2 regions of the Microbacterium sp. W4I4 genome follow, and region 2 is predicted to be linked to the other one. Evidence: riboswitches for the same ligand, from Rfam matches in the RefSeq annotation. Region 2 holds a riboswitch; the other holds the start of a gene.
The links. Region 2 has a riboswitch for thiamine pyrophosphate ahead of QF046_RS13280 (ECF transporter S component). Riboswitches for the same ligand answer to the same signal wherever they lie in the genome.
Positions count from the first base shown of each region.

Region 1 (3,525 bases), 1.0 Mb from region 2:
ACGACGCCGGGGGCACGTGCACGCCGCTCACGCCGCGGGTGTTCTGCGCGGTCAGCGCCGTGATCGCCGCCATCCCGTAGCCGCCGTGGGCGGCGATGGACTTCAGATCGGCCTGGATGCCCGCCCCGCCGGACGGGTCGCTGCCGGCGATGCTCAGCACTCTCGGCGGCCTGTCCCGTCGCCATTCACGACGGAACGCGCGCGCCGCGATCTGCGGGTCATCGGCGGCGCACAGCGCCGACACCACGGCGACGCCTGCCGCACCGGCATCGCGGAGCGCTGCGACGTCGTCCCGGCCGATTCCGCCGATGGCGATGGCGGGGACAGGGCTGGATGCGGCGAGCGCACGAAATCCGTCGACGCCGAGTGCCGGCGGATGATCGGGCTTCGTCGAGGTCGGTCGGATGACTCCGACGCCGATGTAGTCGACGGTCCCCTCCGGCAGGGCGCGCAGAGCGTCGAGATGCGCGGGAGTGTTCGCGGTGAGTCCGATGAGGGCATCCGGTCCCAGCAGGGCACGCGCGCGCTCGACGGAGATGTCCGACTGCCCGAGATGCACCCCGTCGACGCGTGCGCCCCGCGCGCGGGCGTCGATGACCGCAGGCAGCCGGTCGTTCACCACGAGCAGGGCGCGACCGTCGATGATCTGCGAGAGCTGCACGAGCAGGTCCACCGTCTCGGCATCGGTCGCCGTCTTGTCGCGGAGCTGCACGACCGCGACGCCACCGGCGACAGCGGCGTCGACCGTGGCGACGACGCCGCGTTCGCCGCAGAGTGCGGCATCGGTCACGAGATGCAGTGAGATGTCGCTGTTCACGGCGCGACCTCCTCGACCCGTGCTGCGGCGAGGATCTCGTCGGAGTCGACCGCATCGAGCGCGTCGAGCAGTGCCACCGCGAAGCTGCCCGGTCCGGGTGCGGTCGCCGCGGCGCGTTCGGCGGCCACGGTGTACACCAGAGACGCCGCCGCGACCGCGGTGAGGACGTCTGTGCCGCTGCCGCGGGCGGCGCCGAGGAACGAGGCCATGACGGCGCCGAGCGCGCAGCCGCCACCGGTGACCCGGGTCAGCAGGGCGTCGCCGTTGGCGATGCGGATGACGCGGCGCCCATCGGTGATCAGATCGACCGGGCCGGACACGGCGACCGTGCTCCCCCAGCGCGCGGCGAGTGCGCGTGCCGCGGCGGCCGCGGCATCCGGAGTGTCGGTGGCGTCGACACCGCGTCCGCCGTCGCCGAGGCCCGCCAGCGCGAGGATCTCAGAGGCATTGCCGCGGATCGCGGTGGGCCGCAGTGCGACCAGCTCGCCCGCGAGCCGTGTGCGCACGGGCAGAGCGCCGATCGCGACGGGGTCGAGAACCCAGGGTGTTCCGGCCGCGACCGCTCCCCGCGCGGCTTCGCGGCTCGCGGCGCGCTGCTCGGGCGTCGGTGTTCCGAGGTTGATCAGCAGCCCGGATGCCGCGGCGGCGAACATCCCGGACTCATCGACGATGTCGACCATCGCCGGCGCCGCCCCCAGCGCGAGCAGCACGTTCGCGGTGAATCCGGTCACCACGGAGTTGGTGATGCAGTGCGTGAGCGGCGGTGCGGACCGCAGTCGGCTCAGCAACTGGGCGGCGGACGCCGCGACATCGGTGGACGGGCGCCCTTCGGCGGGCAGGCATGGCGTATCGCTCATTGCGACATCCCTTCGCTAGTACGAACTAGATCAGGTTCGACGGGTCTGTTCTCAGCCGCGGATGCGGCACCCCGTGTCACTGGCTGCGAGTCTAGCGAGCGTGCGCCCCCTGGCCGCGCAATGCGTCGATCAGCTCCAGTTCGTCGCTGCGGGACAGCCCTGCGCGACGCTCACGGTCCACACCCCGCGCCCGTTCGTCGTCGAGCACCCGGCGGATCGTCTCATCGAGCGATCGCACCGCGCCGCCGGCCGCGCGGTAGCCGTCGTTGCGGCGCCGGGTGAAACCGGGCATGTCGGCGGGCAGCCACAGCGGCAGGGAGCGCTCCCCCATCCAGTACCGCACCCCGTGCTCCTCGAGCCAGGCGTCCGGCGCCTCGACCAGCTCGCCGGTGTGCCCGACGAGCGCTCGGATGCGCTCCAGCACGTCCAGGAAGGGATGGACGTCGCCGTTGGCGTTGACCACGCCCTGCCGCCCGTCGACGACGAGGAAGTCGGCGAGGTCGTCGACGTCGATGACCTGCACGTACCGATCGCCGCGCTCCGGGACGAGGATCGGCCCTGTTCCGGCACGGTCTGCGGCCGCCGCCCAGTAGCCGAATCGGTCGCTCGGATCGCCGGGCCCGGTGATGAGACCGGGACGGACGATGAACGCGCGCTCGCCCAGGGTGCGCACCGCCTGCTCGGCCGCGACCTTCTCGCGACCGTAGTCGTACTCGTCGCCGTCCTGAGCCGGCGCGAGCAGGCGCCCGGTCTCGTCGAGTCCGATGGTCTCGTCCTCGTCGTACACGGACATGGACGACACGTAGGTCCAGTGCCCGGCGCGGTCGCCGAGCGCCGCGACGGCCTCGCGCACGTGCCGCGCCGTCGAGGAGATGTCCACGACCTCGTCCCAGTGCTGCCCGATCAGAGCGTCGTAGGCGCCCTGGTCCCGATCTCCGCGGACGAGCACCGTGCCCTCCGGTGCCGGCCGGTCGCCTCGCGCCACGCAGGTGACGCGCGCACCGGCATCCCGCCAGCGCTCGGCGATCCGTCCCGAGAGCCATCCTGTTCCACCGAGCACCAGCACCTGAGTCATGACGCCCATGCCAGCACGATCAGGCGCCGGACGGAAGCGAATCAGCCGACAGCGAAGCGCAGGTCACCAGGGCATCGGGCGATCCGGTCCGCGCCTGCTGTCATCGGGCAGGTGCGGCAGGCTCTCGCCGCCAGCGCGGATGCACAGCCAGCGCAGCTCGCCGGGGCTGTCCGGCAGTGCGCGCCAGGTTCGCCAGACGCCCTGTCCCACGCGCACGACGGTTCCCTCCGCGACATCCACGACATCGTCGTCCAGCCCCATCTGGCCACGACCCCCGAGGAACACGTACATCTCCTCGATCTTCTCGTGCACGTGCCAGTATCCGGCCTCCTCGCCAGGCACGAGGGCGTTGGCGGTCATGCCGATGTACTGCATCGTCAGTTCGTGATCGACGACGCGACGGCCGTCGCGAGACCGCGATTCGTCGAAGCCGCCGTGGAAGGTCCGCCAGTCTTCCAGCGCACCGATCTCGGTCACCTGATAGTCGCTCATCCCCCGACTCTACGACGAGACCCCTCCCGATCCACAGGGGTCGGGAGGGGTCTCGGACGGACGACGTCAGTCGCGGATGGCGGCGCCGAAGCGCTCGGCGGCCACCGCCACCCCGGCGAGCTTCGCGTCGGTCGCCTCCGCCGCGGTGAGAGTGCGGTCGGCGGCGCGGAATCGCAGCGCGAACGTCAGGCTCTTCTGCCCCTCATCGAGTCCGGTGCCACGGTAGTCGTCGACCAGGGTCGCCGACTCGAGCAGTTCGCCCGCACCCTCGACGAGCGCCGTAC
Region 1 is NZ_JAUSXT010000001.1:3,818,702-3,822,226, reverse strand. Features, by position in the region: gene QF046_RS18175 (bifunctional hydroxymethylpyrimidine kinase/phosphomethylpyrimidine kinase) at 1-817, opposite strand, end outside; gene thiM (hydroxyethylthiazole kinase) at 814-1,674, opposite strand; TPP riboswitch at 1,665-1,758, opposite strand; gene QF046_RS18165 (NAD-dependent epimerase/dehydratase family protein) at 1,766-2,758, opposite strand; gene QF046_RS18160 (cupin domain-containing protein) at 2,813-3,241, opposite strand; gene pheT (phenylalanine--tRNA ligase subunit beta) at 3,308-3,525, opposite strand, start outside.
Region 1: another riboswitch for thiamine pyrophosphate. It lies ahead of thiM (hydroxyethylthiazole kinase); the one in region 2 lies ahead of QF046_RS13280 (ECF transporter S component).

Region 2 (3,525 bases):
GCGCCTGACCCACGTCGAAGACGCCCGTCCCCGCACGGGGGCGGGCGTCTTCGCGGTCCAGCCGAGGATCGGCGCCACAGGTGTCGGCTCAGACGACGGATGTCGGCTCAAATCCGCGTTCTCGCCCGACATCCGTCGTCTCTGCCGACATCTGTCGAGCGAGGGCTGCCGGCTGGCAGATGCGCGGCCCGGATCAGTTCGTGTCGATGCCGAACAGCTCGAGGGGATGCGTCAGCCGCCACCAGGCGCTGGGGGCCTCCACGTCCGCGGCGAGCGACACCGGCGTCTGGACCGTGTCGACCGGGCCCTCGGTGGTCAGGGTGCCGACCTTCGAGCCCGCCGTGCTCTTCGATCCCAGCGCGAGGTCAGCCGTCGCTGTCGCGGCCGCGCCGTTCCACAGCACGACCTTCGCATCGGCATCCGTCACCACGTCGACCTTGTCGCCCCACTCGGTCGACACACGTCCGACGACCGTGCCCTTCGGGACGGACACCGGCTGCTCCGCCAAGGACTTCTCGACGCCGGCGAGCAGCTGGCGGGACACCGCGAGCCGGTCGGCGTTGCTCTCCTGCCCGAGCACCGAGGTGAACAGGCGCACGGTGGTGTCACCGCTGGCGACGTCCTTGGCGGTCAGCAGGTTCCACTGCTGGGTGAGCGTGCCGGTCTTCATGCCGATCACGCCGGCATCATCCAGCATCTTGTTGGTGTTGGTGACGGTGCCGACCCCTGGGATCTCAGCGGAGCGCGTTCCGACGATCTCGGCGAGCACCGGGTTCTCCATCGCCACCTCGCCCAGCCGCACCAGCGCGGCAGGGGTCGCGACATTGTCGTGGTCGAAGCCTGACGGGCTGTGCAGCGAGATGCCCTCGACACCATGGTCGCTGAGCCAGGTGGCCGAGGCCTCCGCGAAGGCCGCCTCGCTGCCCCACAGCTCGCGCGCCAGCCGGTCGATGTAGTTGTTCGCCGACCCGAGCAGTACGCCCTGCAGCATCTGATACTCGGTCAGGCTGCCGCCGACCGGCACGTCCAGCGATGACTGGTTGGACCAGCGGTACTGCAGGTAGTCGCGGTGGTCGGCCTTGGTGAATTCGAAGCTCGGACCCTGCTCGCCCACCTTGAGGGGCAGCTTCTCGAGCACCATCATCACCGAGGCGATCTTGGTGATGCTCGCGATCTCGGCGCGCTCGGTGGTGGACGCCAGCGTCGACATCCCCTGGATGCCGATGGCCGCGCTGCCGATCCCCGGCCAGACGACCGTGGCCGCCGGGGCTGCGTCGACCACGACCTGATTCGCGGTGATCGTGGGGGCGACCGCGTCCAGCGGGCACAGCAGAGTGCCGCCGACGTAGGCCGCGCAGAGAGCGAGGACGATCCCCACGGGAACCAGCGCACGGGGTCGCCGCCAGCCGGGGGTCAGGCGTGCCCCGGCGAAGAGAATCGGGCGCTGACCTCGTCTCCGGCTCGGGCGCCGCGGCGACCGTCGTCGGGTCGATCCACGTCAGCGCGGTGATGGGATTCTCGTCATCCGCCCAGGCCGTGGCGGCGACCGACCCGGGATCACCGCGCTTCCCCTGTCCGCCCGGCAGCGGCGCCTGATCGATGACATCCACAGCGTCAGTATCGCGGGTGAACAGTGTCGGGAGGGCGGTTTCCGGTGCTGGTGGAGCCTGCGTGTCGGGGGCCGCCTCGACCGGGCGGGGGTCGCGGGTCGAGTCCGAATGCGCGCGCGTGCGTTCTCGAAGAGTTCTGCGCGTGACAGGACGCGTGGCATCGGGGGAGACAGTCACCCGCCCTACGCTACCGAATCGCACCGCGTCGTGGGCTATGTGCGCGCTAAGATCGATGGCATAACCACGGGAGTCCGGCGCGCCGGGCTGAGAGGAAGCGAACCGCGCTTCGACCGTCGAACCTGATCCGGATCATGCCGGCGCAGGGAGGAGTTCCAATGAGTACGTCTGCAAGCACGTCCGCATCCGTCACCGAGGCCGGTACCGCCCGCACGACTCGCAACCTGCGCTGGCGGGTCGTGGACATCGTCGTGGCCGCCGTTCTCGGCGTGGCGATCGGCCTGCTGTTCTGGGCCTGGAACGTCGTCGGCGGCGCCTGGTTCGGCGCTGCCGATGCGCTGACACCCGGGCTCGGCGGCATCGCCGTGGGCATCTGGCTGATCGGCGGCGTGATCGGCGGTCTCGTGATCCGCAAGCCAGGCGCGGCGCTGGTGGTCGAGGTGGTCGCGGCGATCGTCTCGATGCTCATCGGCAACGTCTGGGGCGTCTCGACGGTGCTGTCCGGCCTCGTGCAGGGGTTGGGTGCCGAGCTGATCTTCGCGCTGTTCTTCTACCGCCGCTTCGGTGTCGTCGCCGCTGCGCTGGCGGGTATCGGCGCGGCCGTGGCCGCCTGGGTCTTCGAGATGTTCTACGGCTCGTCGCCGAACTTCCTGAAGAGCGTCGAGTTCAACGCGATCTACCTCGGCACGCTGGTCGTCTCGGGTGCGGTGCTCGCCGGCGTCGTCGGCTGGATGCTCGTGCGCGCGCTGGCCGCCACGGGTGCGCTGAGCCGCTTCGCCGCCGGGCGGGAATCGCGCCAGGAGGTCTGAGCATGACCGCTCCTGCTCGCGTCAGCGCGAACGGGTGGGGCTGGCGCTACGCGGGCAGGCGCCTGCCCGCGGTCAGCGACGTGTCGTTCACGATCGAGCCCGGTGAGCGGGTGCTGCTGCTGGGAGCATCCGGTGCCGGCAAGTCGACCCTGCTCGCCGGCCTCGCCGGAGTCCTCGGCGACGCCGAGGAGGGCGAGCGCACCGGGTCCCTCCTGATCGACGGGGTGGCGCCCGAAGCCGGCCGCGGGGCGGCGAGCGACCCGGCAGGGTCCCGCCGCGGGGTGACCGGACTGGTGCTGCAGGATCCGGATGCCGGGGTCGTGCTGTCGAAGGTCGGCGACGACGTGGCGTTCGGATGCGAGAACCTCGGCGTGCCCGCCGAGCAGATCCCGGCACGCGTCGCCGAGGCGCTGGACGCGGTGGGGTTGGACGTGCCACTCGACCGCGCCACCAAGGCCCTCTCCGGCGGGCAGAAGCAGCGCCTCGCGCTGGCCGGCGTGCTGGCCATGCGACCCGGGCTGCTGCTGCTGGACGAGCCGACCGCGAACCTCGACCCCGCGGGCGTGCGCGAGGTGCACGACAGCGTGGCGCGGGTGCTGGACGACACCGGTGCGACGCTCATCGTCGTCGAGCATCGCACCGAGGTCTGGGCGGATCTGCTCACCCGCGTGATCGTGCTCGACGCAGACGGCGGGCTGCTCGCCGACGGGGCGCCCGACGAGGTGTTCGGTCGCTACGGCGACGTGCTGGCCGATGCCGGGGTGTGGGTGCCGCACCACGGCTTCCGTCTGCCCGTTCTCGACCGTGTCGACGAGGTGACGGATGCCGTGCTCGTCACGGACGCGCTCACGGTGTCGCGCGACGGGCGCAGGCCGGCTCGCTCGGGTCTCGATCTGCAGCTGCCGCGCGGTGCGGCGACAGTGATCACG
Region 2 is NZ_JAUSXT010000001.1:2,803,069-2,806,593, forward strand. Features, by position in the region: gene QF046_RS13265 (ABC transporter ATP-binding protein) at 1-8, shown strand, start outside; gene QF046_RS13270 (D-alanyl-D-alanine carboxypeptidase) at 194-1,378, opposite strand; gene QF046_RS13275 (hypothetical protein) at 1,420-1,596, shown strand; TPP riboswitch at 1,844-1,953, shown strand; gene QF046_RS13280 (ECF transporter S component) at 1,946-2,596, shown strand; gene QF046_RS13285 (ABC transporter ATP-binding protein) at 2,599-3,525, shown strand, end outside.